2 linked regions of the Chlorobaculum parvum NCIB 8327 genome follow. Each later gene encodes a partner of the first gene's protein in a complex. Links are inferred from orthologs where the notes say so. Each region holds a gene or a part of one and is shown on either strand. Other genes may lie near its edges.

Evidence for each region.
Region 2: the proteins of secA (region 1) and secY are in contact, whole or in part, in a crystal structure (PDB 3DIN), measured with the Thermotoga maritima proteins. The link is inferred for Chlorobaculum parvum NCIB 8327 from one-to-one orthologs. Residues at the interface, in WP_004082002.1 of Thermotoga maritima: Glu261, Ala262, Arg263, Lys300, Ala301, Arg302, Thr303, Ile304, Ile305, Leu323, Tyr324, Asp325, Pro326, Val329, Ser330, Tyr333, Ile336, Lys340, Phe345, Val349, Glu363, Phe364, Tyr374, Ser375, Gly376, Gly377, Glu393, Ile395, Thr482, Ser483; in WP_004081795.1 of Thermotoga maritima: Glu108, Gly109, Glu110, Glu111, Ala236, Glu237, Arg238, Arg239, Ile240, Thr241, Ile242, Gln243, Tyr244, Ala245, Arg246, Arg247, Val248, Thr249, Gly250, Arg251, Arg252, Val253, Tyr254, Gly256, Ala257, Ser258, Thr259, Tyr260, Leu261, Pro262.

What each region holds. Positions count from the first base shown.
Region 1 is NC_011027.1:1,052,715-1,068,727, forward strand. What follows is about bases 1-3,663. They hold secA (preprotein translocase subunit SecA), read right to left. Parts: upstream 3,297-3,663; coding sequence 201-3,296; downstream 1-200. Other genes in these bases: purL (phosphoribosylformylglycinamidine synthase subunit PurL), read right to left, coding at 1-79; CPAR_RS04875 (SDR family oxidoreductase), read right to left, coding at 3,649-3,663. Outside these bases: more of CPAR_RS04875, read right to left, coding at 3,664-4,527; CPAR_RS04880 (DNA glycosylase), read right to left, coding at 4,600-5,553; hsdR (EcoAI/FtnUII family type I restriction enzme subunit R), read left to right, coding at 6,768-9,125; CPAR_RS04900 (type I restriction-modification system subunit M), read left to right, coding at 9,153-10,619; CPAR_RS04905 (restriction endonuclease subunit S), read left to right, coding at 10,622-12,352; CPAR_RS04910 (AAA family ATPase), read left to right, coding at 12,365-14,263; CPAR_RS04915 (ceramidase domain-containing protein), read left to right, coding at 14,281-14,925; CPAR_RS04920 (CPBP family intramembrane glutamic endopeptidase), read left to right, coding at 14,954-15,577; CPAR_RS04925 (zinc ribbon domain-containing protein YjdM), read left to right, coding at 15,720-16,013. UniProt on the Escherichia coli protein: Required for protein export, interacts with the SecYEG preprotein conducting channel.
Region 2 is NC_011027.1:186,242-201,452, reverse strand. What follows is about bases 1-2,861. They hold secY (preprotein translocase subunit SecY), read right to left. Parts: upstream 2,164-2,861; coding sequence 838-2,163; downstream 1-837. Other genes in these bases: rpmD (50S ribosomal protein L30), read right to left, coding at 2,771-2,861; rplO (50S ribosomal protein L15), read right to left, coding at 2,182-2,736; map (type I methionyl aminopeptidase), read right to left, coding at 68-841; infA (translation initiation factor IF-1), read right to left, coding at 1-17. Also shown: more of rpmD, read right to left, coding at 2,862-2,956; rpsE (30S ribosomal protein S5), read right to left, coding at 2,972-3,490; rplR (50S ribosomal protein L18), read right to left, coding at 3,512-3,871; rplF (50S ribosomal protein L6), read right to left, coding at 3,931-4,470; rpsH (30S ribosomal protein S8), read right to left, coding at 4,502-4,903; rpsN (30S ribosomal protein S14), read right to left, coding at 4,968-5,237; rplE (50S ribosomal protein L5), read right to left, coding at 5,259-5,807; rplX (50S ribosomal protein L24), read right to left, coding at 5,905-6,147; rplN (50S ribosomal protein L14), read right to left, coding at 6,264-6,632; rpsQ (30S ribosomal protein S17), read right to left, coding at 6,668-6,937; rpmC (50S ribosomal protein L29), read right to left, coding at 7,007-7,213; rplP (50S ribosomal protein L16), read right to left, coding at 7,244-7,663; rpsC (30S ribosomal protein S3), read right to left, coding at 7,710-8,474; rpsS (30S ribosomal protein S19), read right to left, coding at 8,881-9,177; rplB (50S ribosomal protein L2), read right to left, coding at 9,211-10,050; and more genes. UniProt on the Escherichia coli protein: The central subunit of the protein translocation channel SecYEG. Consists of two halves formed by TMs 1-5 and 6-10.

The sequences.
Region 1 (16,013 bases):
CACATATTTTGGCGTATTCCTCTTCGTTCAGGCCATGTTCCTGGGCCAGTTGCAGGTTGACTTCGGGTTCGATGCTCATTGTTCGGTAGGAATTTTTACAGGTCTAACAGGTCGTATAAGATGTACAGATTGAACAGGATAAGAGATGAAAGGGCGGGCGCAAGACTCGCCCCTACAATTAGTCCATTGTCCATTATCAGTTACTCATTTGTGCCGCAGCAGTTCTTGTACTTTTTGCCGCTGCCGCACGGACAGGGATCGTTACGCCCGGGCTTCTGTTCGGCGCGGATCGGCTGCTGCACGACGATTTCGTCTCCGGGCATCGACATGGTTGAATCCACGCTGGCGTTGGGCGAAACCTCATAGGCGCTTTCAGCCTCTTTATGCTGCGCCACGAGGCGTTCCTGGTTTATTGCCTGCTGGCGCTGGCGGGCTTCGATTGCCTCCGACTCTTCCGGCGTGATCGGGAAGAGCTTGAATGCCAGCGACAGGGTTTCGTGCTCGATCTCCTGCAGCAGGTCGACGAACAGTTTGTAGGCCTCCTGCTTGTACTCAAGCAGCGGATCCTTCTGGCCATAAGCGCGCAGGTTGATGCCTTCGCGCAATCCGTCGATTTCGCGCAAGTGTTCGCGCCACTTCTGGTCAATCACCGACAGGACGGCATACTTTTCGATCTGGCGCATGATGTCGTCCGGCAGATCGGACTCCTTGCGATGATAAAATTCGCTTGCCGCTTTGAACAGCTCTTCGGCGCTCTTTTCGTACGGTTCGCGCTCGAATGCCGACGGGTCGGGTTTGAACTCGACCATCAGCTCGCGCATGACCTGTTCTTCGAGTCCAGCGGGATCGTTGGCTTCGTGGAATTTTTTCACCACGGTATTGCAGTAGTCGAGCAGGAGATCCATGATGTCGGCTGTCAGGCGATCCATTTTGAGCGCCTTGCGACGGCGGGAGTAGACCACTTCGCGCTGCTGGTTCATGACGTCGTCATATTCGAGCAGGCGCTTGCGGATGGCGAAGTTCTGTTCCTCGACCTTTTTCTGCGCGCGTTCGATCGACTTGGTGATCATCGAGTGTTCGATGACGTCGCCCTCTTCGTGCCCCAGCCTGTCCATGACCGAAATGACCCGCTCCGAGCCGAACAGGCGCATGAGCTGGTCTTCGAGCGAGACGTAGAAGATCGATTCACCGGGATCGCCCTGGCGTCCGGCGCGGCCACGGAGCTGGCGGTCGATACGGCGCGACTCGTGCCGTTCCGAACCGAGGATGAACAGGCCGCCCATTTCACGGATGCCTTCGCCGAGCTTGATGTCGGTGCCTCGACCGGCCATGTTGGTGGCGATGGTCACGGCCCCTTTCTGACCGGCCATGGCCACGATGTCCGCCTCGCGGGCGTGCTGCTTGGCGTTGAGCACGTTGTGCTGAATGCGCTTGGCGCGCAGCATTCTCGACAGGGTTTCCGATACCTCGACGCTGGCCGTACCAACGAGAACGGGCTGACCTTTGGCGACCAGCTCCTGCACCTTGCTGGTGATGGCATTGTACTTCTCGCGGCGCGTTTTATAGACCAGGTCGTCCATATCGTTACGCGCGATTGGCTTGTTGGTCGGAATGACCACCACGTCGAGCTTGTAGATTTCGAAGAACTCCGAGGCTTCGGTTTCGGCCGTACCGGTCATGCCGGCCAGCTTTTTGTAGAGGCGGAAGAAGTTCTGGATGGTGATGGTGGCCATCGTCTGGGTTTCACCCTCGATCTTGACGTTCTCCTTGGCCTCGATAGCCTGATGCAGCCCGTCGCTGTAACGGCGTCCGGCGAGCACGCGGCCGGTGAACTCGTCAACGATGTTGACCTGTCCGTCCTGCACCACATATTCGTCATCCTTGGCGAAGAGCGTGTAGGCTTTGAGCAGCTGGCTGATGGTGTGCAGGCTGTCGGAGCGCTCCGCGTAGAGCCGATAGACTTCGTCCTTCTTGCGAACCTTGTCGGAAGGTTGGAGATTCGCATCGGCATCGATGGCCGCAACCTCGCTGCCCACGTCCGGCAAGAGGAACAGATCCTGATCCTGATGGCTCAGTTTGCTCAGGAATTCGCGGCCCTTGTCGGTCAGATCGATGGTGTTGGCCTTTTCGTCCACCGCATAGTAGAGCATTTCGTCCACCTCGTGCATGCGGCTGGCGTTGTCTTTGAGGTATTCGTTCTCGACCGACTGGATGAGTTTGCCCACGCCGGTCTGCGAGAGCATTTTGCTGAGGCGGTTGTTTTTCGGCTGGCCGCGTTTGACGCGCAGCAGGGCGAGGCCCGCATCGAAATCGTTCGGCTTGGTTTTCAGAGTCTTTTCAGCTTCGCCGAGCAGGGAGGCCACGAGGTTCTGCTGTGCGCGGACGATCTGCTCGATCCAGGGCTTGATTTCGCGGTACTTCGTGTCGGTATCCGAGTTCGGTACCGGGCCGGAGATGATCAGCGGGGTTCGGGCCTCGTCGATCAGCACGCTGTCAACCTCGTCAACGATGGCGAAGTAGTAGTCGCGCTGCACCATCTCCTCCACCGTTCCGGCCATGTTGTCGCGCAGGTAGTCGAAGCCGAACTCGCTGTTGGTGCCCCAGGTGATGTCGCACAGGTACTCGTTGCGCCGCTGGTGCGAATACAGGCCCGACAGAATCACACCGGTCGAAAGACCGTGGTACTCGTAAACCGGTCGCATCCACTCCATATCGCGCTGGGCGAGGTACTCGTTGACCGTCACCACGTGCACGCCGCGTCCGGTCAGCGCGTTCAGGAAGACTGGCAGGGTGGAGACCAGCGTTTTACCTTCACCGGTGGCCATTTCCGCAATCTTGCCCTGATGCAGCACCACGCCGCCGATAAGCTGTACGTCATACGGAACCATGTCCCACACCATTTCGCGGCCCATCACCTCGTAGGTGTGGCCTTTCAGTCGGCGGCAGGTCTCCTTGACCAGCGCGAAGGTTTCGGGCAGCACCTCGTCGAGGATGCTTGCTGTGGCGGTTTCGTACTCTTTGCGAAGGTTGTCGAGCGTGTCGTTGAGCTGCTCGTTTTCCTCATGGCTGAGGTCGGGGTTGTCGAGCTTTTTTTCGGTATCAGCGATGTTCTTTTCGATGGGGATCAGGCTGTCCCGAACCTTTTTGCGCAGCTCAGTGCCTTTATTGCGGAACGCCTCGTCCGAGAGCGACTGAAGCGGGCCGTAGAGTTCATTTATCTGGTCAACGATCGGCTTGATTTTCTTGACGTCTTTTTCGTGCTTCGATCCAAACAGCTTGGTGAAAATTTTTAACATGTAAACTCTTGATTTCTGCAATGTTTCGTAACAGCCTCAGCGGCTACAGGCGTACCTCACCATGACCCTTAAAGTACCGAATTTAGCACGCTGAAAAAATACAAATGAAGGATAAATAATGGATAATTGATAGTGGAAAGTTGATAGTTGATAGTTGAATTGTTGAGGCTTGTGGGTGGGGTAAAGGGGGCGCGGGAAGTGTTGACCGAAGTGGACAGGCTGGAACAACCCGGTATGGCCGGACATTTTCATCATTCGTAGTCTATGATGTCCATTTTGTCCACGCTGTCCGTGTTCATTCGGTGGGGAAGGGCGGGTGTGAAACCCGCCCCTACAGATCAATTATCCATTATCAACTATTCTTCGCAGCCATCTGCTCGAAGAACGCTCGCAGCTTGTGGGTGCCGTATTGCGGGGCGACCGTGTCGTTCTTGCTGACGGTGGAGGCGAACAGGGCGATGTCGTGGATGTCACGGTTGATGAAGCCGGTCACAGCCGTCAGACCATCCGCTACCCAGATCGGTACCGAGATGGTGAACGGGCTTTTCTTGACCACATCGGAGGCCATCTCCGCCACCTCGCGATAGGTAAAGATTTCAGGTCCTCCGGCATCGATGTTGGTGTTGTCACCCTCGGCGGCATCGACGCACACCTTGGCCAGGTCGGCTCCGTGGATAGGGTTGGATTTGCGGTCGCCCTCGCCGAGCGAGAGCATGATGCCGTTGCGCGCCATGTTCAGGAACTGCGCCATGTCGGAGAAATAGCCCGTTGGCCGCACAATCGCGTACTCAAGCCCCGAGGCGCGCAGCTCATCGACGAACTTTTCGTGCGCCTGGATGTTCTCGATCTCCATCATGTTGTGCGCATTGAACACCGAGATATAGACGAACTTCCGAACTTTCGCTTTCATGGCCTCGCGGAGGATGTTCAGGTTCGCATGGTAATCCACATCGAAGCTCGAATGCACAAAGTCGGGGCGGGTCATGCCGAGCGATGAAAAGACGATTTCGATGTCATCGCACAGTCCGGTAAGGGTTTTGGGATTGGTGGCCTCGGCGACCACGAGCTCGTCGGCAAGGTCGGCAATCGCCGGTTCAAGGTGAGCGCCCGGCTTTGCGGCTTTTTCGACGCTCCGCACCAGAGCGCGTACCCAATAGCCGCGATTCTTGAACTCCTGCACCACATAGCGTCCGATATAGCCGGTCGAGCCGGCGACAAGTACCTTTTTCATAATGAACAAGGGTGATGGGTTGATAAGAATCAAACTCTTAAATCTAACCAGCGACGCCGTTACAACGTGCCCTTAAAACGCCTTCATCTTTTTGACCTCTTTCCGCCAGCAATGGAACAGGATGTGCCCGGCATAGCCAGCGCATTCAGTGCCGAGGATGGCTCGCGCCTTTTCCTGTAGAATCCGGTAGTTCTTTTCAGTCAGGCTGCGGCGGGCTTCTTCAATGCCGAACCACTCCCAGAGGTACTGTTTTACATGCGTATCGATGGGGAACGCATCGAACCGGCCAAGCCCGAACAGGGCGATGCAATCGGCGATTTTGAGGCCGATTCCGCTGTGCACGCACAAGGTTTCGCGAAGCGTTTCGAGATCGCATTCGCCTGAACCAACACAGGCTAGCGCCAGCTTGCCAGACTCGAACGAACGGGCCATGGCGATGATGTTTGCAGCCCTAATCCGGTTGTTATTCGTGCATAATGCCAGCTCAGAAGGATCAGCAGAAGCAAGAGCTGACGGGGTAGGGAAGCCGTAGAAAACCATCTCGCCTTCCGGCGTCTCAAGCACAATCTTTTGCCCATACCGTTCGGCAATCATGGAGACCTGACGGCGAATCAGGTGCATTCCGATGCCTTGAGCGCACATGAAAGTGACCATGATTTCGAACGGCTCCTGCCGCATTACCCGAACGGATCGGTACGGTTTTACCATTCGCCATAGTTCCGGATAATCTCGCTGAAAATCTGATGAAAAGATGCTGTTTTCATCAATATCAAAAGCAAAATACCACCTAAAAAAATCACTAATTTGCAAGCAAAAAGCTTCTTTACTTTGGCTGAAAATTTCAAAAGTAGTGCTATCAATACTGCGCAGTAAAAAGATTTTATTGTCGATTACTGTGGAGTAATAACCGCTAAAATTTTCTTTTTGAGACCACCTAAAACTTTGGCCACTGAACAGTGTTGCGTGTAAATCAAAGTTTCGATGAGATTTTATTATGGTTTTTGATAATTCTTTAGCGTCTGCCATAATTTGTGTTCATAATTCTGGTATTTATTTGCCTAATGAATATTTAGACAAGTAATCTAACATCTTTAATTTGAATGACTTAAATTGATTTATCTCATGCTTATGTTATGTCTGTTTTTGGTGTAAAAATTTGGATAAATATTTCTTTAATCTGGTTTGTTTTGGCTTTTTTGGTGCTTAAAATTTTGTTTTTACTGATCTTGTATTGTTTTTTCATTACTCTATAATATTTGCTTTAAATTTGCTGATAATTTAATAAATTAATCCATTAAATTATTGTGTGTATAGTTGTTTTGTTTTGTCTTAAAGCGTGATTTTAATTTTTTATGGTTGTTTTTTATTTTCGGTTTTTGTTTTGTAAGTCGCCTTAATATGGTTGCTTTGGCGATTATAATAATGCTATTAATTCTTTTCGTTTTTGTTTATGAAGATTTGATGATTGGTGTGTTGGTGCTTTGAACGGTGATTTAAAAATTCAGATGCACCTGCACTTGATTTGCCTTTGAAAACGTCGATGAGAGTTGAATTGAGTTGATGAGGCTGGTTTTGTCTGTTCTTTTTTGTCAGCAGAAAATGGTTGAGTAATCGAGCTGAAGATTCGATGAAATCGGGGTATGGATGGGTTTAGGTTGGATTTGCTTTTCATTTGATGCCGCGATTGAGTGGCAAAAAACTCGATAGCTGACTTAGGCTGCAAGGTGAGATTTGCACTCGCAGCACAGTTGGTAGCGCGACTGATTTTTTGTTAGTGGGTTCAAGATTTGAGCCCTTGCGTGTGAGCCAAACAACAAAAAAGCCTTACAGAACGTGCCTGTAAGGCTTTTTCTCTTGGTGATTGATAGTTAGAGGTGGGTCTGTTTTATGCCTCGTTTCCCCCTAAGCTAACGGCTATTTGTCGGAAGCTGTTCAGGTCGGCTTCGATGTTTTCGATGATCTCCGCCGCCAGCTCTTCTGGGTCGGGCAGGTTGTCGAGGTCGGAGAGGGATTGGTCTTTCAGCCAGAAGATGTCGAGGCTGGTTTTGTTTTTCATTTCCTTGCTTGTAAAGGGCTTAACCATTCAGTATATAACAAGATGCTTGTGTTAGTAGTGCAAAAGTTATCAATGTCTCCTGAAACCTTTGCTAAGTACCTGGTTTCCTTATTGATTCACCTGTTGCGCGCAACTGATTCCCATCTTTTATCGGCTTGACGCAACAAGATTGAAGAGCGCTCTGATGGATAAAAAGCAACTCTCCGAGCGGGACATCTGTACCAAATTTATCACGCCATCACTTGAGCAAGTGGGGTGGGACATCGCTACCCAGGTGCGCGAGGAGTTTCCGTTGACCAATGGTCGCATCATCGTGCGGGGCAGCGTGCATACTCGCGGCAGCCGCAAGCGCGCGGATTACGTGCTGTTTTACAAGCCCAACATTCCCATTGCCGTCATCGAAGCCAAGGATAACAAGCATTCGCTGGGCGATGGAATGCAGCAGGCTCTGGGCTATGCCGATTTGCTTCAAGTTCCTTTCGTCTTCAGCTCTAACGGTGACGGATTTCTGTTCCATAACAAACTTGCCCCTGACGGCATCATTGAGCGCGAACTTGCCTTGCATGAATTTCCTTCCGCCGAAACGCTCTGGCAGTGGTGGGCAGCGCACCGAGGACTTGACGATCGACAGAACAACCTCGTAACTCAGGACTATTTCAGCGACGGTTCCGGCAAGACGCCCCGATACTACCAGTTACTCGCGATCAACAAAACTGTCGAGGCCATTGCAGGCGGGCAGAACCGCATCCTCTTGGTCATGGCGACCGGAACTGGCAAGACCTTCACCGCTTTTCAGATCATCTGGCGGCTTTGGAAATCGAAAGCGAAAAAGCGCATCCTTTTTCTTGCTGACCGCAACATTCTGGTCGATCAGGCCATTACCAACGACTTCAAGCCCTTCGGATCGGCAATGACCAAGATTCAGAAGCGGCAGGCCGACAAGTCGTATGAAATCTATCTTTCCCTTTATCAAGCAGTTACGGGCAATGAAGAAGAGAAGAATATCTACAAACAGTTCAGTCCCGACTTTTTCGATCTGGTCATTATCGACGAGTGCCATCGGGGTAGCGCCGCTGAGGATTCGGCATGGCGCGAGATTCTGGAATACTTCAATTCGGCTACGCAGATCGGCCTGACTGCTACGCCGAAAGAGACCAAAGAGGTCTCGAACATCGACTATTTCGGCGAACCGATTTACACCTATTCTCTCAAGCAGGGCATCAATGACGGCTTTCTGGCGCCGTATAAGGTGGTGCGTATCGACATCGACAAAGACCTCGAAGGCTGGCGGCCCGACAAGGGAATGCTCGACAAGTACGGCAACGAAATCGAAGATCGCATTTACAACCAGCGGGATTTCGACCGTAGCCTCGTGCTGGAAAAGCGCACTGAACTGGTGGCCAGGAAGGTGAGCGATTTTCTGCGCCGTACCAATCGCTTTGACAAAACCATCATCTTCTGCGAGAACATCGAACACGCTGAGCGTATGAGGCAGGCGTTGGTGAACGAAAACAGCGACCTGGCCTCGAAGCACGACAAGTACGTCGTGCGCATCACCGGCGATAACGAAGAGGGCAAGGCCGAACTCGACAACTTCATCTTTCCCGAAAAAACCTTTCCGGTCATCGCCACCACCTCAAAACTCATGACCACCGGTGTCGATGCACAGACCTGCAAGCTCATCGTGCTCGACCAGCGCATCCAGTCGATGACAGAGTTCAAGCAGATTATCGGGCGCGGCACGCGCATCAACGAGGAGTTTGGCAAGTTTTATTTCACCATCATCGATTTCAAAAAGGCGACCGAGCTGTTTGCCGACCCCGATTTCGACGGTGATCCAGTGCAGATATATGAACCACAAGCCGGCGACTCTCCCTTACCTCCCGATATTTCGGGCGGAGAGCCCTATCCGGAAGGTCAAGAGGATCAGGATTGGCCCGATTTACAGGATAAGCCTGTTACTGGCGGAGTGCGCCGCTATGTCGTCGATAATGTTGAAGTGCGGGTGGTTGCCGAGCGGGTGCAGTACTTCGACGCCAATGGCAAGCTCATCACTGAATCGCTCCGCGACTACACGCGCAAGGCGCTTGCCGGGGAGTTTGAATCGCTCTATGACTTCCTCAACCGCTGGAACAGCGCCGAACAGAAGCAGGCGATCATCGACGAGTTGGCCGAACACGGCATCTTTTTCGAGGCGCTTGCCGACGAGATCGGGCGCAAGTCCGGTAAGTCCTTCGATCCGTTCGATCTCATTTGCCATGTAGCCTGGGACATGCCGCCGCTCAGCCGGAAGGAGCGAGCCGAGCAGGTCAAAAAGCGAAACTATTTCACGAAGTATGGTGAGGAGGCCCGCAAGGTGCTCGAAGCGCTTCTTGACAAGTATGCCGACGAAGGCATCGGCCACGTCGAGGAGACGCAAATCCTTACCATTTCGCCGTTTACCGAAATTGGTACGCCAATGGAGATCGTGCGCTTTTTCGGCGGAGTGGATGGGTACCGCCAAGCGCTGCTCGATCTTGAGCATGAACTCTATTGCGCCTGAAAACAACAACTTGACAGACAATCAGTAATGTCTATCCAGAACCTCGTAAAATCCATACAGGATATCATGCGCAAGGATGTTGGCGTTGATGGCGACGCTCAGCGCATCAGTCAGATTGTGTGGCTCCTTTTCCTGAAAATCTTTGATGACCGCGAGCAGGAGTGGCTGTTCACTCTGCCCGAATACCGTTCGCCACTGCTGCCTCATCTTCGCTGGAGCAACTGGGCCAAAGACCCGGAAGGTATCACCGGTGAGGAGCTGATCGATTTCGTCAACAACGATCTTTTCCCCTCGCTGAAAAATCTCGCCACCACGCCTGGCGTTTCCTCGCATGGGCGCGTGGTTGGCTCGGTGTTCGAGGATGCCTATAACTATATGAAGTCCGGTACGTTGCTGCGCCAGGTGATTAACATCATCGAGGAGGATGTGGACTTCAATACCTCTGGCGACCGGCATCTGTTCAACGACATTTACGAAAAGCTGCTCGCCGATCTGCAATCCGCCGGAAATGCTGGTGAATACTTCACGCCACGTGCGGTGACGCAGTTCATGGTGGACATGCTCGACCCGCAACTCGGCGAGTCTTTGCTTGATCCGGCCTGCGGTACCGGCGGCTTTCTCACCTGCGCCATCGAGCATCTGAACGAGCAGGTCAAGACCGTCGATGACCGCGAAAAGATTCAGGAGAGCCTGCACGGCGTAGAGAAGAAGCCCCTGCCGCACATGCTGGCCGTGACGAACATGATGCTGCATGGCATCGACGTACCGACTAACATCCGGCACGATAATACGCTCAGCCGTCCGCTCAAGGATTACAGCCCGAAAGATCGGGTCGATCTCATCATCACCAATCCGCCGTTCGGGGGGATGGAAGAGGATGGCATCGAGAAGAACTTTCCCCGCCAGTACCAGACCCGCGAAACCGCCGACCTGTTTATGGCGCTTATCATGCACCTGTTGAAGCCCGATACCGGCAAGGCTGCCGTGGTGCTGCCGGACGGGTTCCTCTTTGGCGAAGGGGTCAAGACGACGCTCAAAAAAGAGCTGCTCGAATCGTTCGATCTGCACACCATTGTGCGGTTGCCCAAAGGGGTGTTCAGCCCCTACACCAGCATTGCGACCAACATTCTGTTTTTCAAGAAGGGCGGGCCGACAAAAGAGGTCTGGTTCTTCGAGCATCCCTATCCGGAAGGGTACAAATCCTACTCCCGCTCGAAACCGCTGACTATCGCGGAGTTCGACCGAGAAAAGGCATGGTGGGGCGGAGCGTCGCGCAAAGGTCGCCAAACGACGGAGTACGCCTGGAAGGTGAGCGCGGAGGAGATTGTGGCGCGCAACGGCAACCTCGATTGCAAGAATCCGCACGAGGTCGAGGTGGTGCATGGTGATCCGGAGGAGTTGATGCAGGAGTATCATGGGATCGTCCGCCAGCTCGAAGAGGCGCAAGAGGCGCTGAAGCGCGAGTTGATCGATGCGCTGGAGGGGAGGGGATGACGATGGATTTTCGGGACGGCGAAACATCGGTGGTTGAGCTGCTTGAGCGGCATTTCGAGGTGGCGTTTTCTGCGCCGGATGGGGTGAAGAAGCTGCGGGAGTTGATTCTGACGCTTGCGATGAAGGGCAAACTCGTGCCGCAGGATCCGAACGATCAACCGGCGAGTGAGATGCTGAAGGAGATTGAAGCTGAAAAACAGCGGTTGGTGAAAGAGGGGAAAATCAAGAATCCGAAAGCGTTACCGCCGATTACGGCTGACGATGTTCCGTATGAATTGCCGGATGGTTGGGAGTGGGTAAGGCTTGGTGAAATTACAGCCTATAACGGTAGAAAAAATATATCAGGAGATCAAATTGATCCAGATACCTGGGTGCTTGATCTTGAGGATATTGAAAAGGATACTTCAAGAATTTTATATCGCGCGAAGTTCTCTGAAAGACAATCAAAATCAACAAAATCTACTTTTTTAAAAGGTGATGTGCTCTACGGTAAACTACGTCCATATTTGGATAAAATAGTTGTTGCTGATAGAGATGGGGTTTGTACTACTGAAATTGTTCCTATTGTTTCTTTCGTTGGATTGCATTCTGATTTTCTCAAATGGTTATTAAAACGTCCAGCATTTTTATCCTATGTCAATTCTTTGATGTATGGTGTGAAAATGCCTCGACTTGGAACGGATAATGCAGTGGCGAGTATTCATCCACTTCCACCACTTCCCGAACAACACCGTATCGTCGCTCGTATCGATGAATTGATGGCGCATTGTGATGAGCTGGAAAAGCTGCGTGCGGAGCGGGAGCAGAAGCGCGTCAAAGTTCACGCCGCCGCAGTCAGGCAGTTGCTCGATACGACGGAGCCGGAGTCAAGCGCCAACGCATGGCAGTTCATCTCCCGGAATTTCCGTGAACTTTATAGCGATAAGGAAAACGTCGCCGAACTCCGCAAAGCCATTCTCCAGCTCGCCGTCATGGGCAAGCTCGTCCCGCAAGACCCGAATGATCCGCCTGCCTGTGAACTGTTGAAGGAGATTGAAGCTGAGAAACAGCGGTTGGTCAAAGAGGGGAAGATCAAAAAGCCGAAGGCGGTGTCGCCGATTAAGCCGGATGAAGTTCCGTATCCGCTGCCGGATAGTTGGGAGTGGGTGAGATTGGGAGACGTGATTTCTTATATGGATGCAGGTTGGAGTCCGAAGTGCGAAACTGGACCGGCAAGTGATTCGGAATGGGGAGTTTTAAAAACCACAGCGGTTCAAAAATTGGAATTCTTGCCGCATGAAAATAAGACTTTGCCTATAAAATTAACACCTCGACCAGAATATCAGGTAGAGGAAAAAGATATTTTGATTACTCGTGCAGGCCCAAAGAATCGAGTTGGTATATGTTGTGTTGCTACGTCTATAAGGCCTAAACTGATGTTATCGGATAAAATTATTCGGTTCAAAATCTATGGTGATCTGATTTCCCCGGATTATTGCGCTCTTTCTTTGAATACAGGATATTGTTCCGAACAAATTGAGATGTTTAAATCTGGTATGGCTGAGAGTCAAATGAATATTTCTCAAGATAAGGTGAAACGTTTGTTGATGCTAATTCCCCCACTTCCCGAACAACACCGCATCGTCGCTCGCATCGATCAGTTGATGGCTTTGTGCGATACGCTGGAGCAGCAGATCGATGACGCCACCCGTAAACAAACCGAACTACTCAACGCCGTGATGACTCAGGTGTAGGAGGGGAAAACTATGCGCCTGACATCACTCTACATCGGCCAATACAAAAATCTGCGGGATTTTTCCCTGAGCTTCGATGGCAGCAGTTTCATCGATGTCTTTGTAGGGAAAAACGGCACCGGAAAATCCAACCTGTTCGAGGCACTCATCGAGATATTCCGCCATCTTGTGGAGTACGATCGCGAAAAGGTTCCCTGCGATTTCAATTACCGTATCAAATTCGTGATTGATGAAAAAACAACCGAGATCGCATGGAACTCCGGTAAATTGATCATTGATGGTGAGGAACGGAGAACTGTGGGCAAAACACCGATGCCTGATAATGTGCTGATCTATTACTCTGGTCATAATTATGCGGTATCCGACCTTGTGGAACGTTATGAAAAAGCCTTTCGTCGCCGACTCAAGGGGGCCAACATTGAAGACAATCGTCGCTTTATCAGCATTGGTCCGAAATACAAGTCATTGTTGTTGGCCGTGCTGCTTTCACAACCGGAAACGAACAAGGCCAGACGATTTATCATGGATAAATTGGGCATTGCAACGGTCGGCAAGGAACTCATTGTTGAATTCAGGCGGCCCGATTTTGCCAGAGGGCGCTTGAAAGAGCTTGGGGTTGATGGCATTGAGGCCTTCGATCCACGCACCCATTACTGGGGTACAGACGGTATTACACGCGAGTTCCTCAACAAATTAGCATCCTGTATCAAAGGCGAATTCAACCACTTTGATATGTATAATCGTGGTAAGGATAGCTATCGCTTCAACATCAATCTTGATATCTTTAAGAAACGATTCAAAGATGATTCGGTATCGGAGATTTTCCGGCAGTTTGACAACCTCAAGACATTGGGAATGTTGGCAAACATCACGTTACGTCTGAAGTTCTCAAATGGTCGTAGCGGATTTATCTCCCATTTCAGCGATGGGCAATTTCAGTCGGTTTACATCTATTCTATTATCGAATTGTTCAAGGATCGCAACTGCATTACCTTGCTCGACGAACCAGACTCATTTCTTCACCCCGAATGGCAATACCAATTTCTCCAGCAGATCTTTGAGATTACCGATACTGCGGCAAAGAACAATCATGTGCTGATGAGCAGTCATAGTGCGGTTACCTTAATTCCTCATGACAAGAAGAAAATTAAATTTTTCGATATCAAGGAAAGCCATGCAAATTGTTACGACTTACCAAAGGCAGTTGCCATCAAAAAGCTGAGTGCAGATATTATCAAATATTCAGAGCAGGAACAGTTACTTAGCATCATCAATGCCATCCAGATTGAAAACAAACCGGTACTGTTCACCGAGGGCAGCACTGATCCGGTGATTCTCAAGGTGGCATGGTACAAGCTGTATGACGTTGAGATGCCTTTCATCCCGTTTTATGCCTTCAGTTGTACCTACATCAAGCAGTTACTGACTGACGGTCGCATTCATGCTGAAATGGGTGGATTGCCGGTTTTCGCCCTTTTTGATTTTGACAAGGCCTATGATCAATGGAACGGATTGAATGGCTCCGTCAGTGAAGCCGATCCATTGAAAGGTATGATCAAGAAATGGGCTGAGGGTGAATCTTATGCTCTGATGTTGCCGGTGCCAGCAAATGTTGACATCCAAAAACAGGTCATTCGAAATCCCACTACCGGTGAAACCTTCGGTGGCGACTCGTGCTGTGAGATAGAGCACCTGTTTTACGGTCTTGATGCAACAATGAATTATTACCAAAAAGAACCGTGTGTTGGCGGTAGCAAGATTGTGTTTAAATCAGACAGAGAGAAGACAGCATTTGCCAAAGAAGTCGTACCAAATCTCGATTCATCATGTTTCGAGGTCTTTCGTTCGATGTTTGAGTTTATCAAATCGAAATGTGCTGCCGAAGCAGATGGCGTGAAGATCGTGACATAAACTGATTCGTTCCCGTCATGCTCTACGACTATTGCGAAAGAACCGGCTCCGGCTTGTTCGATGAACCGGTCAACCTGCTGACGAACCTCTCGTTCATTGTCGCCGCCGCTTTTGTTTACCGTTTACTGCGCGATCGCGGTCAGTTCAATCGCGGCAATATTCTTCTTTTGACTCTGGTTGCGTTCATCGGGGTCGGGAGCACGCTGTTTCATTCATTTGCGACTGAATGGGCCAGGCTGCTCGATGTGGTTCCGATCTTTTTGTATCAGCTCGCGTTTTTATGGCTCTACATGCAGCGGGTAGCCCGGCTCGGCACCTTTTCCCGTGTTGCGCTGGTGGGAGTGTTTCTGCTTGTCAGTCTGTACGCCTTGACGTTTAAAGGCTTGTTGAACGGCTCGGTGATGTATCTGCCTGCAATTCTGTCGGTTATGGCGGTTGCCGTCTTTCACTATTTCCGAAAAAAGATCGAGCCGATGCTGGGTTGGTATGCCTTGATCGTGTTTGCTCTATCGCTCTTCTTTCGCACGATTGACGCGGTTCTTTGCTCGGTTTGGCCACTCGGGACGCACTTTGTGTGGCATCTCTTGAATGGTGTGCTCTTATACCTCACAACCCGAATTATTATCGTGAATTCCGGGTTACAGCAGGCAGATCGTTCATAAAAGAGCTAACGCGAGCTTTATCAGAACAATGGAGAGTGTATTCGGTAGTGATCAGTCTGTGCAGAAGGCCCGGTGGCAATTGTTGTATTCGGTGGCGATTCTGATGGTGGTTCCTGCCTTGATCTACTTCGATGTTATTCCTTACGGATGGCGCATTTATATGCTTCTTGCACTGGGCGTCATCTTTTCCTTCCTCTCGTATCTCCGTGGGTACACGCTGAATGAGCTTGGGTTCAGAAAGGACAATATTCGTAAAGCCTTTCTGATGCAGGCTCCGTTTCTGATGCTGTTTTTGTTCGTTCTCTCCTTTGCCCACAGGCTTGGTTTTGTCGAACGGGAATTCCTGTCGAAAGAGCTGTTTCTGGTGTTTTATGTGTTTATCTCCGCTCCTTTTCAGGAGTTTGTCTATCGCAGTTATATGTTCGCGCTGCTGAAGCGTTGCGGCTGGGAGAACCGGTTCGTGTTCGTCCTTTTCATGGCGCTTCCGTATGTGTTTGTCCACATCATCTATCACAATGCGTTGACCTTGATTTTTACCCTGATTGTCGGCGTGTTCTGGTCGTACAGCTACATCAGGCAGGCGAACCTTTTTGCCGTTTCATTTTCTCACGCCGTGATCGGGTGCGTTGCCCTCTTTTTGGGCGTTGTGTAACCCGTGTTAAGGAGCTGGTCGGGTTTTGAACGCGTCTCCATTTCTCGCCACCCAGTGTCCGAACTTCACCAGTTAGGTCTGCGCTTTGGAATTCATTATACTCCCGCGCACTGTTTCTTTTCAATTTCTCGATTTGACCGCTATGAGCACTCTGCCAAACTGCCCCAAATGCAATTCCGAATACACCTACGAGAACGGCACGTTGCTGGTATGCCCCGAGTGTGCCCATGAATGGAGCCCTGCCGAGGCTGCTGGCGCGACAGAAGGAGAGCGGGTCTGGAAGGATGCGAACGGCAATGTGCTGCACGATGGCGATACCGTGACGGTGATCAAGGATCTCAAGGTTAAAGGAGCCTCTTCGCCGATCAAGGGCGGCACGAAGGTCAAGAACATTCGCCTCGTAGTGGGTGATCACGACATCGACTGTAAAATCGAC
Region 2 (15,211 bases), 850 kb from region 1 along the record:
GATTCTTCCTTGGCCACTGTCTCTCTCCGCTTTTCTTCAGTTCGTTATAAATAGTGCTCTCTGTTGCTTACCGGGTCAGAATTTCGGCAGGGCCGTCACCGATGGCGATGGTGTGCTCGAAATGGGCTGACGGCTTGCCGTCTTCGGTTACAGCAACCCAGGCGCCTCGTTTACTGACCGCACGTCGAGAGCGGCCAAGGGCAATCATCGGCTCGATGGCCAGCGTCATTCCCTTGCGCAACTTCACACCGGTATGCGGCCGTCCATAATTCGGAACGGCAGGGTCCTCATGCAGTTCGCTGCCGATTCCATGGCCGACCATGTTCTCGATCACACTGTAATTGAACGAGCGCGCATGCTTCTCGATGGCCGCCGAAATGTCGTGCAGACGGTTGCCTGCAACGGCCTGCTCAATACCGCGATAGAGGCATTCGCGCGTCACATCGACAAGCTGCTGAACCTCGGGGGCGATCTCTCCAACCACAAACGTTCGGGCAGAATCGCCGTGGTAACCGCTTTTGTAAGCTCCGCAATCGACCGAAACGATCTCACCTTCCTGAATCACACGCTTGTCGCTCGGCACGCCATGCACAACCTCTTCATTGATCGAGACGCACAGGGTGGCCGGGTAAGGCGTCACATTGGGCTCGCCTTTCGGCGCGTAATTCAGAAAACTCGGCACGGCCTGATGATCGCGAATGAACTGCTCGGCAAGCTCGTCGAGCCGCTTGGTCGTCATACCTGGAGCAATTTCCTCTTCGAGCATGTCGAGAACGCGACCGACGATTTCGCCAGCCTCGCGCATCAACCCGATTTCACGCTCGCTTTTGATGGTGATCATCGACGCCCCCGAGCCTTCGCGGTCTTCATGAACCCGTCGTAGTGGCGCATCATCAGATGGCTTTCGACCTGCTGAAGCGTGTCGAGGCCGACGCTGACAATAATGAGCAAGCTGGTGCCACCGAAAAACTGGGCGAAACCGGGCGTCACGTTTCCGAACTTGGTCAGAAAGGTTGGCAACACAGCAATCACAGCCAAAGCGATAGCGCCAGGCAGCGTGATTCGGGTAAGGATATTGTCGATAAACTCTTCGGTACTCTTACCGGGGCGAACACCGGGAATGAATCCCCCCTGACGACGCATGGTATCAGCAACCTCTTTCGGATTGAACGCGATAGCCGTATAGAAGTAGGTGAAGAACACGATCATGAGACCAAAGATAATGGCGTACCACCACGAATCGTAGGCAAATGCCGAAGCGATCTTCTGCATGGCCTCACTTTCGGGGAAGAACGACAGGAAGGTGCTCGGCAGGAACATGATCGACTGCGCGAAGATGATCGGCATAACACCGGCCGTATTGACCTTCATCGGAATGTACTGCGTGCCGCCACCGTAAACCTTGCGGCCAACGACGCGCTTGGCGTGCTGTACCGGAATTCTTCTCGTCGCTACGGTCAGCAACACCACGATCGCTACGATTGCCGCCATGAGCCCCATGATAACGATCTCGACAATCCAGTTCTTGCTGCCAAACGAAACAGACTGAATTTCAGCCACAAGCGACTGCGGGAACCTGGCAAGGATACCGATCATGATGATCAGCGAAATACCGTTACCAATGCCACGCTCGGTAATCAGCTCACCAAGCCACATGATGAACACAGTGCTGGCGGTCAGAATAACGATGGCCGTGATGGTAAAGAAAATGCTCGGATCGGGAACAACCACCTTGCCGAACGATGAAGGGCTCGACAGGTTGACGCTGACGCCCCATGCCTGGAGAAACGCCAAAAGAACCGTACCGTAACGGGTATATTGATTGATTTTCTGTCGTCCCTCTTCGCCCTCCTGCTGCAACTTCTGCACGAACGGCGTCACCGCTCCAAGAAGCTGAATGATGATCGATGCCGAAATGTACGGCATGATACCGAGCGAAAAGATCGAGGCGCGTGCAAACGCGCCTCCGACAAACAGGTCAAACAGACCGAAAAGGTCATTGGAGTGTGACGTGGTCGCACTCGCAATTGCTGCGGCGTCAACCCCCGGAATGGTGATATGCGATCCCAGCCTGTACACAAACAGTAGCAGGAGGGTATAGAGGATCCGCTGCCTTAACTCAGGGATTTTGTTAATATTCCGAATGCTCTCATTAAGCTTCATGGCAGCTCATTCCGTGGTTCACGACTTGTCCGACTTCTTTTTTTTCTTCAACACCGGGGCTTTGGGAGTCAAAAGAGCCTCTTCGAACGGCAGGCCATTGACCTTTGAAGCCTCCTCAAGCGTACGGTAAGCAGTGACGGTCTTGCCACCAGCCTTTTCGATCTTTTCCACAGCACTCTTGCTGAAGAAATGAGCCGTGATGGTTACCGCGGACTCAAACTCACCGTTGCCAAGAATCTTGAAGTAGTCCTGATTGCTGGCGTTGCAGAGATGCTTGAGATCAAGCACACTGATTTCTTCACCAACAAGCCCCTTCTCGATCCACATCTGAATCTGGGCAAGGTTGACGCATGCGACAGACTTCTTGTTTGGCGGCGTGAAACCGAACTTCGGAAGCCTTCTGTACATAGGCATCTGTCCGCCTTCAGTGACCGGACGCGTATAACCGCTCCTCGACTGCTGTCCCTTGTTACCCTTGCCGGCAGTAGTACCGTTGCCTGAACCGGGTCCGCGACCGACCCTTTTTCTTCCCTTGACTGCACCTTTAGCAGGGCGGAGTGAACTTAAATCCATTGTTTGAATTCCCGACTATCTTTAGTGATTCTTCTTAAAGCTCTTCAACCTTGACAAGGTGCTGGACGACGCGAATCTGCCCTCTGGAGCAGGGGTTGTCCTTGATCTGAACCTTGTGGTTCGGCCGTCCGAGGCCGAGAGCCTTGATCGTTGCCTTCTGCTTCTTGGTGCCACCGATAACGCTGCGCACCTGGGTAACCTGTAACATTTTCTCACTCATGCTCGCCACTCCTTTTTAGCTTTCGTATACCTCTTGCAGGGTCTTCGAGCGGCGCTCTGCCACATCGTTGGCATCGGAGATGCTCTGGAGACCCTTGATGGCTGCCTTGACCACGTTGTGCGGGTTGGAGGAGCCGAGAGACTTGGTCAGGATGTCATGGATACCGGCCATTTCAAGCACGGCCCTGACAGCGCCGCCAGCGATCAGACCCGTACCGGGCGTCGCAGGCTTCATCAAAACTTTAGCTGATCCGTATTTGGCGACGATCGGGTGAGGAATGGTTCCCTTGACAATCGGCACCTTGATGACGTTCTTTTTGCCATCTTCAACGCCCTTGGCGATAGCATCCTGAACTTCATTGGCTTTTCCGAGCCCGTATCCGACATGGCCTTCCTTGTCACCGACAACGACAATAGCGTTGAAACCGAAGCGCTTACCACCTTTGACAACCTTGGCGGTTCTGTTGATGTGCACCAGCTTCTCTTTCAGATTCAACTCACCGGGCTTGATATTCCTGGCAGATTTTTTCGACATGTACGTTCTCTTTGAAAAGTTTTAAAAGATCAGGCCAGCTTCACGTGCGCCGTCGGCCAGAGCCTTGATGCGACCGTGGTAGCGGAATCCGTTCCTGTCGAAAACGACATTGGAAATACCCTGGGCAATCGCCTTTTCAGCAAGCTGCTTGCCTACTGCGGCACTCCTCTCGGATTTGGATCCCTGAAGACCTGCATTGTCTTTGGACATGGTCGATACCGCCATGAGTGTCTTGCCACTCTCATCGTCGATCAATTGCGCATAGATCTGCGAAAGACTCCTGTACACGCACAGCCTTGGTCTTGTTGCGTTGCCATGCACCGTAGCCCTGCTTCTTGCCTTGATTTTCTGCCTGCGGGCAGCTTTATCGATTTGGCTCATTATCTCTAACCGTATAAATGTTTGTTACCTGACTTTTTCCGATCCTCGGCACGGCCGACTTACTTACCGGCAGCCTTGCCTTCCTTGCGGCGAATAACCTCACCTTCGTACTTGATACCCTTGCCGCGATACGGTTCCGGCTTCCTGAAGGAGCGGATCTTTGCAGCGATCTGGCCAACCAGAGCCTTGTCAATACCGCTGACAAGAATGACGGTCGGTTCGGGCACCTCGATTTTGATTTCGGCAGGAGCCTGGAAGTAGATCATGTGCGAGAATCCGACGGTCAGCGCAAGCAGATCGCCCTTGAGTTCAGCGCGATAACCGACGCCGGACATTTCGAGCTTGCGGGTAAACCCTTTGGTCACACCTTCAACCATATTGTTGACCAGCATGCGGTACAAGCCGTGCATGGCTCGCGAACGTTTGCTGTCATCAATTCTCTGCACGGTCACGGCGCCATCTTCAACCGTAACGATAACCTCATCAACCAGAGCCTGCGAAAGCGAACCCTTCGGACCGGTTACGTTGATCATCTTGTCCTTGACCTCGACCTTAGCCTGATCAGCAAGCTGGATCGGCATTTTTCCTATTCTTGACATGGTAAACTGATGCTCTTTGGCTTAGAAAATTTTAATAAATACGGAACAGCACCTCACCGCCGACGTTCTGCTCGCGTGCCTCCTTGTCGGTCAGAATACCCTTCGAGGTCGAAAGGATGAACAGACCGAGACCGCCAAGGTATCGTTTGATATCCTTGCCCTGATAGACTCTGCGGCCAGGAGAGCTGACCCTCGAAATCTCCTTGATGGCATGCCGTCCGTCAGCCGTGTATTTCAGCTCGACGCGGATGAACGGGAACTTGTCGGCTTCGGTTTTGATCACCGTGTAGTTCTGGATGTATCCCTTTTCGACCAGCAGTTTCGAGAGATTCTCGCGGACGCGGGTATAAGGAATATCGGTCGTCTTGTTTTTTGCGCTCCCGGCATTTCTGATGCGGGTGATGAAATCGGCTATGGAATCCGTTACGGGCATGGCTCTAACAATTGGTTACTTTCGTAAATGATCAGACATCTATCTATCGATCCCGGTGGCGCGCTTACCAGCTCGCCTTTCTGACGCCGGGAAGCTTGCCTTCGAGTGCCAGCTTGCGGAACATGTTCCTGCACAGGCCGAACTTCTCGTAGTTACCGCGACCGCGACCGGTCAGGACGCAGCGGTTGCGCACTCTCGTGGCGGAACTGTCTCGGGGAAGCTTGCGAAGGGCTTCGTAATCGCCGGCTTTTTTCAGCTCTTCACGTTTTGCCGCATACTTCTCGACAAGCTCTTTCCTTCTTTCGTTACGTGCAATGATGCTTTTCCTTGCCATCTTGGTTCGTGCTTTGTTTGTTTAGTTCTTCTTTTTGAAGGGCATGCCGAGCAGGGTGAGAAGCTCGTGGGCCTCCTCATCCGTTTTTGCCGACGTGACAAAACTGATGTCCATGCCGTTGATTCTCGGCACCTTGTCGATGTCGATTTCCGGGAAAATGATCTGTTCGCGGATACCTGCGTTATAGTTACCGCGACCGTCGAAGCTCGTGTCGCTCAGACCGCGGAAGTCGCGGATACGAGGCACGGCAACCGTCACGAAACGATCGAGGAATTCGTACATCATCTTGCGACGGAGGGTAACGCGGCAGCCGATTGCCTGGCCTTCACGAAGCTTGAAGTTCGAGATAGCTTTCTTGGCTTTGCGAATCTGCGGCTTCTGGCCGGTGATCTGGCCGAGCTCCTGCATGGCGGTTTCGAGCAGCTTGGGCTCCTGGGCGGCTTCGCCCACACCGATGTTCACCGCGATCTTTTCGAGGCGGGGAACCATCATGATATTCTCGTATTTGAATCGCTCCATCATCTTCGGAACGACGGTCTCCTTGTAGTAGACCTCAAGGCGAGCAGGCATAGCTACTTCCTGCTCCGCATTCTCTTTTTTAGACATCTTTGCTTGTACTTTTTACACAGGATGGTCTTGGTCATCCTGCCTTTTAATGAAATCTCAGTCAGCTCTTCTTGACGTTCGACGCATGAATCGGAAACTCGCGCTCGATGATCGAGCCCTGAGGCGAAGTCTGGGTCGGGCGCATATGGCGCTTGCGAATATTGACGCCTTCGACGATCACGCGACCTTTCTGCGGGAAGACTTTCAGAACCTTGCCCGACTTGCCCTTGTCGTTACCGGCAATGACAACGACATCATCATTCTTCTTGACGTGGAGCTTGATCTTTTTAATGCCTGTTTTCATGGTTGACCTGTATGATATTATTCATGAACCTGAGCGGGAGACGGGACTCGAACCCGCGACCAACAGCTTGGAAGGCTGTGACTCTACCAGCTGAGTTACTCCCGCTGATCGCTCCCTCAGAGAACCTCGGGAGCCAGCGATACGATCTTCATATACCTTTTGTCGCGAAGCTCGCGAGCGACCGGCCCGAAAATACGAGTGCCTCTCGGCTCGCCCTGAGCGTTGAGCAGCACAACGGCATTCTCATCGAACCTGATGTAGGAACCGTCCTTACGACGCTGCTCCTTGGCGCAACGCACGACAACAGCCTTACAAACATCTTTTTTCTTGACGACGCCGTTCGGAACCGCTGCCTTGACCGTTACCATGATCTGGTCTCCGAGAGCTGCATAACGCCTTCCGGTACCACCGAAGACATGAATGCAACGCACTTTTTTCGCTCCGCTATTATCGGCAACAACCAGATTTGTCTCTTTCTGGATCATCCTGCATTAACCCCTGTTAATTGATAATAAATCGGTTACTTGGCTTTTTCGACGATTTCGACGAGCCTGCAACTCTTGTTTTTGCTGAGCGGCCTGCACTCCATCACGCGAACCACATCGCCCACACCAGCTTCGTTCTTTTCGTCATGGGCCATCAGGCGAGTCGTCTTCTTGAAGTACTTCTTGTACACCGGATGCTGAACCCTGCGTTCGACCGCAACGACGATTCCCTTATCCATACTGCTGCTTACAACTTTGCCCAACCAGCTCTTTTTACGGCCTCTCGTTTCAGCTCCACTTGACATTGCTGCGTTGTCCATTTTGTTTTATTTCCTGTTGAAACCGGTTATTGATAACTCTGCCGGACGCTGTTGTCAGGCGTTGCTGCTTTCCTGCAGCTCCATCTGCCTGAGCCTGGTCTTCATTCGTGCGATGTCACGCTTCGAATTGCGGAAAACCATCGGATTCTGCGGCGGTTCAATAGCCTTGTGAAAGTTGATATCGGCCAGTCTGTTTTCAAGCTCGTCGATCTTCTCGAGAAGCTCTTTCCTGCTCATAGCCGCTATTTCATAGTTTTTCATAATTCGCACTCTTGGCGGTTAAATTGCACGTTATCCTTCGTAATCGGGCCTGACGATAAACCTGGTCTTGATCGGCAGCTTCTTGGCGGCGAGCCTGAACGCTTCCTGAGCGATCTCACGCGGCACACCGGCAGCTTCGAACATGATGCGGCCTGGCTTGACGACGGCAACCCAGAACTCCGGATTACCTTTACCGGAACCCATTCGGGTTTCTGCAGGCTTCTTGGTGACCGGCTTGTCAGGGAAAATCCTGATCCAGATCTTACCGTCTCTCTTCATATATCGGTTCATGGCGACACGGGCAGCCTCGATCTGACGGCTGGTGATCCATGCCGGCTCCAGAGCTTTCAGGCCGAAGGAGCCAAACGTAACGGCAGTCCCGCGCTGGGCGTTCCCCTTCATGCGGCCACGCTGTGTCTTTCTGTATTGAACCCTCTTTGGCATTAACATACCGGCAACTCCATTCTATTTCGAATTATATGGTATTATAGTCTCGTCAGGCTTTTTTCGCAGCAGGACGGCGGCGGCGTTTCGCACCGCGGCCATCGCCACGGCCTCTGCCACGTGAATCGTTACGACGCTCCTGCATTTTCTTCATCTCTTCCTCTTCGATGGCATCGAGCCTCTGGACGAGCACTTCACCTTTATACACCCAAACTTTGATACCGATGGCACCAGCGATGGTGTGAGCGGTTACACTTGCGTAGTCAACGTTGGCGCGGAGGGTATGAAGCGGAATCTTGCCCTCTTTATACTGCTCGGATCTGGCGATTTCAACACCGCCAAGACGGCCTGCACAGCGAATCCTGATACCTTCGGCACCTGCCCTCATGGCCTGCTGGATCGCCTGTTTCATAGCGCGACGGAAAGAGACGCGATTTTCCAGCTGGTAGGCGATATTCTCACCGATGAGCTGCGCCTCAATTTCGGGCTTGATCACCTCGATCACGTCGATCTTTACCTCTCTGCCGGTGATGCGGGTCAGCTCCTGGGAAAGGTTGTTGATCTCCTCACCCTTGCGACCGACCACGGCGCCTGGACGGGCAGCGTAGATGTTGATCTTGATATGCTTGGTCGTACGCTCGATGACAACCTTGGAAACACCGGCCTTCTCTTTTTTGAGTCTGGCCGAAATGTAGTTACGGATAACCTGATCCTGCTTGATCTTTTCGGCGATAACCGGTCCGTCGTCATACCAGCGGGAGGTCCAGTCCTTGATGATTCCCAGTCTGAATCCGGTTGGATTTACTTTCTGACCCAATGCTATCTCCTTGTTTATTTGGTTACCGGTGTCTTGACCTTGTCAACGATGATCGTCAGGTGGTTCGAACGCTTGCGAATCCTGTATGCACGACCCATCGGTGCGGGCAGAAGTCCTTTTGAGCGAAGGTCCTTCATCGACGAAAACCGCTTTAACGAACAGCTCATTGTCGCTGACCCTTTCATCGGGGTTAAGCTGCGAGTAGTTGGCCACAGCCGATTTGAGCGTAACCATCACGTTACGGGAGGCACTCTTGGTGGAGTTGAGCAGGATGGCTTTCGCCTGATCGACCTGCTTGCCACGAACAAGGCCGGCTACGAGCCGCATTTTGCGGGGCGACGTCGGGGTATGCCGTAAAATTGCTTTAGCTTGCATGATATCTCTTTACCTTTCCGCTTGATTCAGTTTATTTTTTCCTGGGTGCCGAACCGCCCTTCTCTGCCTTGCCGCCCGCATGGCCACGGTACAACCGGGTCGGAGCGAATTCGCCAAGCTTGTGGCCGACCATGTTTTCGGTAACGTACACTGGCACATGAGTTTTGCCGTTATGAACCGCTACGGTGTGACCGACAAAATCAGGAGAGATCATCGAACTTCTAGACCAGGTCTTCACAACCTTTCTTTCACCTTTGCTGTTCATATCAAGGATCCGCTTTTCCAGCTTGAATTCGATGAAAGGACCCTTCTTCAGTGATCTTGGCATAATTCTCTCTGCTTGTTGTTAGTTACCGCAATGTTACTTGGCTTTCCGGCCGCGAACGATCAGCTTCGTCGAGGCTTTCTTTTTATTTCTGGTCTTCTGACCCTTTGCAAGCTGACCCCATGGGGATTTCGGATGCTTGCGGCCACCGCCAGATTTGGATTTACCTTCACCACCGCCCATCGGGTGATCGACCGGGTTCATGGCCATACCGCGAGTCTGCGGACGAATGCCTAACCAGCGGCTGCGACCTGCTTTACCCAGGCTGATGTTCTCGTGCTCGGAGTTGCCGATAACGCCGATGGTTGCACGGCACTCAACACGGACCTTCCTGATTTCGCCGGATGGCAGCTTGAGCGTTGCATGAACGCCTTCACGAGCAGCAAGCACAGCATAGGAGCCGGCTGACCTTGCCATCTGTCCACCCTTGCCGGCCTTCATTTCGATGTTGTGCACATCGGTGCCGAGCGGGATGTTCTTCAGCGGCATGGTATTACCAACCCTGATGTCCACCTTTTCGCCACTCTCGATGCGATCACCGACCTTCAAACCTTTAGGGGCGAGAATATAACGTTTTTCTCCATCAACATAATGAAGAAGTGCAATTCTTGCAGAACGGTTCGGATCATACTCGATAGCAGCGACTTTGGCAGGAACGTTATCCTTGTTACGCTTGAAATCGATGAGTCGGTAGAACCGCTTATGACCACCGCCCATGTGGCGGGAGGTTATGCGCCCGTTGGTGTTACGGCCACCGCTTTTCTTGAGCGGTACGAGAAGACTTTTTTCGGGCTCACTCTTGGTGATCTCCTCGAAACTTGCGTATGAAGCGAACCTTGTGCCCGGAGTGTTCGGAGCTAATTTCCTGACTGCCATCGTACTGTTTTATCTATCCGGTTGTTAATCCTGTTTATCGCTCTTGTCGGCTGGCTGGGCATAGTAGTCAATGGCCTGGCCTTCGCCAAGCGTCACAATCGCTTTCTTCCAGTCGCTCTTTTTGCCGGCGATAAGTCCTTTCCTGGTATACTGCCGCTTGGTTTTGCCGAGGCAATTGATCGTACGGATGGAAACGACATCAACATTGAACTTTTCCTCGACAGCCTTCTTGATATCGCTCTTGTCGGCGTCCTTTTTGACCTGGAACACATACTGGCCTTTCTGCTCAGTGAGTCCGGTGCTCTTTTCGGTCAGCCACGGCCGCAACAACGGGTTTTTCATTGCAATCTTCTCCTTTTTACTGGCAAACGGTGGATTACCCTAATGTTTCTTCTATTTTCTGCAGGGCGGCCTTCTGGAAAAGCACGGCCTGGCTGTTGAGAATATCGTAGGTCGAAGCCTGATCGGCGACCTGGATGTTCAGCTTTTCGATGTTCCTGCCGGAGGTGCTGACCACATTATCGTAGTGCGGCATCATAAGCAGGGTTTTCTTCTCGGCAAGACCGAGGTTTTTGAGCATGTCGGCCACCGGACGGGTCTTGATCGACTCAAGGCTGAAATCTTCAACCACGACAATCTGACCTGCTGCGGCTTTCGAGCTCAGAGCAGAACGACGAGCGAGCTGCTTGACTTTACGGTTGACCTTCTGCTCGTAGGAGCGGGGCTGAGGGCCAAAGATGGTGCCGCCACCAACCATGATCGGCGAGCGGGACGAGCCCTGGCGTGCATTACCGGTGCCCTTCTGGCGATACGGCTTTTTGCCGCCACCGCGAACTTCAGCGCGGGTCTTGGTCTTGTGGGTACCCTGTCTGCGGTTGGCGAGAATCGCCTTCACATCGAGGTACATAGCGTGTTCGGAAACCTCAACGGCGAAAATATCATCGTTCAGCGTAACCACTTCACCGGTTTCTGCGCCTTGTATATTGAGTACTTTTAATTCCATTGTTCTCTGCACTCACCGTTTACTTGGTTGTTGAAACAATCTTTACATAGGAGTTCTTCGGTCCCGGTACAGCACCTTTCACGACGATGAGATTCGATTCGGGCATAACCTTGACGATCTCGAGATTCCTGACCGTTTTATTTTCTCCACCCATTCTTCCGGCCATTCTGGTGCCCTTGAAGGTTCTGGACGGATCGGAAGAACCGCCGACCGAACCCGGAGCCCTGAGCCTGTCGGACTGACCGTGCGTTCTGGAACCGCCACCGAAGTTGTGGCGCTTGACCACACCGGCAAATCCTTTACCCTTGGTGACACCCAGCACATCGACAATCTCACCTTCCGTGAAGACATCGACGGCAACCGTAGCGCCAGCCTCGAGTTCACCAGCGATCAGGCTTTTGCTGACTTCTGAAAGCAGGTAACCGGGGGTCTTACCGGCCTTTTTATAGTGGCCTGCAAGAGGCTTGGTGACCTTTTTTTCATCACGCTCGCCGAAGCCGAGCTGATAGGCATCGTAGCCATCTTTTTCGGTGCTCTTGACCTGAGCCACAAAACACGGCCCGGCCTGAATCACCGTGCAGGGAACAGCTTCGCGTTTATTGTTATATAAACGGGTCATGCCGATTTTTTTCCCGAGAATCGCACCCATATCCGATTAGCTTTTCTATTTACTTTAAAACACTTTAAGACTTGATTTCCACATCAACGCCACTGGGAAGCTCGAGCTTCATGAGCATATCAATCGTTCTGGCCGTCGGGTTGATGATCTCGATCAACCTCTTGTGCGATGAGAATGCAAACTGCTCACGGGATTTTTTGTCCACATGAGGGGAACGGTTGACCGTATATACATGAGTTTTCGTGGGAAGCGGAATGGGGCCAAAAATGATGGCATCCGTCTGCTTGACCACATCGATAATCTTCAAAGCCCACTTATCAACGAGGCTATGGTCGTACGACTTGAGCTTAATCCTGATCTTTTGCTGAACAGCCACTGGTCTATCCCTGTTTCGATGGTTTCAATAAAAAAGGGGCGAGAGCGCTGCCTCGCCCCGGGATAACAATCTGTCGATTACTCGACGATCTTGGTTACCGAACCGGCACCAACCGTACGGCCGCCCTCGCGGATAGCGAACCTGAGGCTCTCTTCCATAGCGATAGGAGCGATCAGCTCGACATCGACGGAGAGGTTGTCACCAGGCATGACCATCTCGACACCCTCAGGGAGAGTTACCGAACCGGTCACGTCAGTGGTTCTGAAATAGAACTGCGGACGATAGCCGTTGAAGAACGGAGTATGACGACCGCCCTCTTCCTTCTTCAGGATGTACACCTCAGCCTTGAACTTGGTGTGCGGGGTGATCGAACCAGGCTTGGCGATAACCATACCACGCTCGAGCGCCTCTTTGTCCACACCGCGGAGGAGCAAGCCGGCGTTGTCACCTGCCTGACCTTCGTCGAGGGTCTTCTGGAACATTTCGATACCGGTAACAACCGATTTGGTGGTCGGCTTGATACCGACGATTTCGACTTCGTTACCAACCTTGATGATGCCCCTCTCGATACGACCGGTACCGACAGTACCACGACCAGAGATCGAGAACACGTCTTCGACCGGCATCAGGAACGGCTTGTCAACGTCACGAACCGGCTCAGGAATGTAGTCGTCAACAGCGTCCATGAGCTCCATGATGGCTTTCTCGCCTTCCGGATCGCCGTTCAGGGCGTTCAGAGCGGAACCCTTGATGATCGGAATATCGTCGCCCGGGAAACCGTACTCGGTGAGAAGCTCACGGAGTTCCATTTCGACCAGCTCGAGAAGTTCCGGGTCGGCGATGTCAACCTTGTTCAGGAAGACGACCAGCGCAGGAACGTTCACCTGGCGGGCGAGCAGGATGTGCTCACGAGTCTGAGGCATCGGGCCGTCGGTACCGGCAACGACGAGGATAGCGCCGTCCATCTGGGCAGCACCGGTGATCATGTTTTTAATGTAGTCAGCGTGACCGGGGCAGTCGATGTGTGCATAGTGACGCTTGTCGGTCTGGTACTCGACGTGTGCGGTCGAGATGGTAATACCGCGCTCCCTCTCTTCCGGAGCCTTATCGATGTCACCAAACTCACGAGCTGCTGCTTTACCAGATTTAGCAAGCACCGAGGTGATTGCTGCGGTAAGGGTGGTTTTGCCGTGGTCAACGTGACCGATAGTACCAATATTTACGTGAGGTTTATCCCTCTTGTATGACTCTTTAGCCATAGCTGTTCTCCCTGTCGGTTATCTTGTTTAGTGATGCGGTGAAAAAAACTGTTATTCGGAATCCTTTCCGACCCTTTTCTCCTGCAAGGTCTCAGCAATATTGCGCGGCACCTCGCGATAGGTCTCGAACTCCATTGAGTAGTTCGCACGGCCCTGCGTCATGGAACGAAGCGTCGTCGAATAGCCGAACATTTCGGAAAGCGGCACCTTGGCCTTGACGAACTGCGCACCTGCGCGCTCGCCCATACCTTCGATGTGACCGCGGCGGCCGGACAGGTCACCCATCACATCGCCGAGATACTCTTCAGGAGTGATGACCTCTACCTTCATGATCGGCTCGAGCAGTACCGGGTTCGCCTTTTTGGCAGCGCCCTTGAAACCAATCGAACCAGCGATCTTGAATGCCATTTCCGAAGAGTCGACCTCGTGATACTTACCATCGATCAGCGCAACCTTGACATCCTGCATCGGGAAACCGGCAACCACACCATCTTTCATGGCCTGCTGGATACCGGCATTCACCGACGGGATATACTCTTTAGGAATTGCGCCACCTTTGATCTCGTCGACAAACTCGTAGCCCTTGCCCTCTTCGAGAGGCTCGAGCCTGAGCACGACCAGACCGAACTGACCTTTACCACCGGACTGACGAACGAATTTACCTTCGTGCTCGACCGTTCCGCGGATAGTTTCGCGGTAGGCAACCTGCGGCTGACCGACGTTGGCCTCAACCTTGAATTCGCGCTTCAGACGATCGACCAGAACTTCCAGATGAAGCTCACCCATACCGGCGATCAGCGTCTGACCGGTCTCTTCATCGGTTTTCACCCTGAAGGTCGGATCTTCCTCAGCAAGCTTGGCAAGCGACATACCGAGTTTATCGTTGTCTGCCTTGGTTTTCGGCTCGACAGCGATCTCGATAACAGGCTCCGGGAACACCATCTTCTCAAGCACGATCGGCTTGTTCTCGTCGCAAAGCGTATCACCGGTACGGACCTCTTTGAGGCCGACAGCGGCGGCAATATCACCAGCGTACACAGCGTCGCGCTCTTCACGCTTGTTGGAGTGCATCTGCAGCACGCGACCGACACGCTCTTTCTTGCCAGTCACCGAGTTCAGTACATAGCTACCTGCATTGAGCACACCGGAATAGACGCGGAAGAAGGTCAGCTTGCCGACGAACGGATCGGTTGCGATCTTGAACGCAAGCGCCGCAAAGGGCTCTTCATCTTTCGGCTGCCGAACAATCTCCTCTTCAGTTCTGGGGTCGTGCCCCTCAACCACACCGTCATCGACCGGCGAAGCCAGGTAATCGATCACGGCATCCAGCATAAACTGCACGCCCTTGTTCTTGAAGGACGAGCCGCAGAGCACCGGAATAATGGAAACATTGAGGGTAGCCTGACGAAGCACCGAACGAATCTCTTCTTCGGTAATGTCATCGCCGTTCAGGTATTTTTCAAGAAGAGTCTCGTCAAGCTCGGAGACAGCCTCAAGCATGTTGATCCTCCAGGTACGAGCCTCGTTTTCGAGATCGTGCGGAATAGCAACCTCTTCGTAGGTGCTGCCATCTTCTTTATCGTAGATAATCCCCTTCATGCGGATCAGATCGACGAAGCCGGCGAACATCTCGCCCTCACCGATCGGAATCTGAATCGGAACCGGGTTGGCCCCGAGGCGCTCACGAATCGCTTTGACGGCGTTGAAGAAATCAGCGCCGGTACGATCCATCTTGTTTACATAGGCGATCCTCGGAACGCCGTACTTGTTAGCCTGACGCCAGACCGTCTCGGACTGAGGCTCAACACCACCGACAGCACAGAACAGCGCAACAGCACCGTCGAGCACGCGGAGCGAACGCTCAACCTCAACCGTAAAGTCAACGTGACCAGGCGTATCAATAA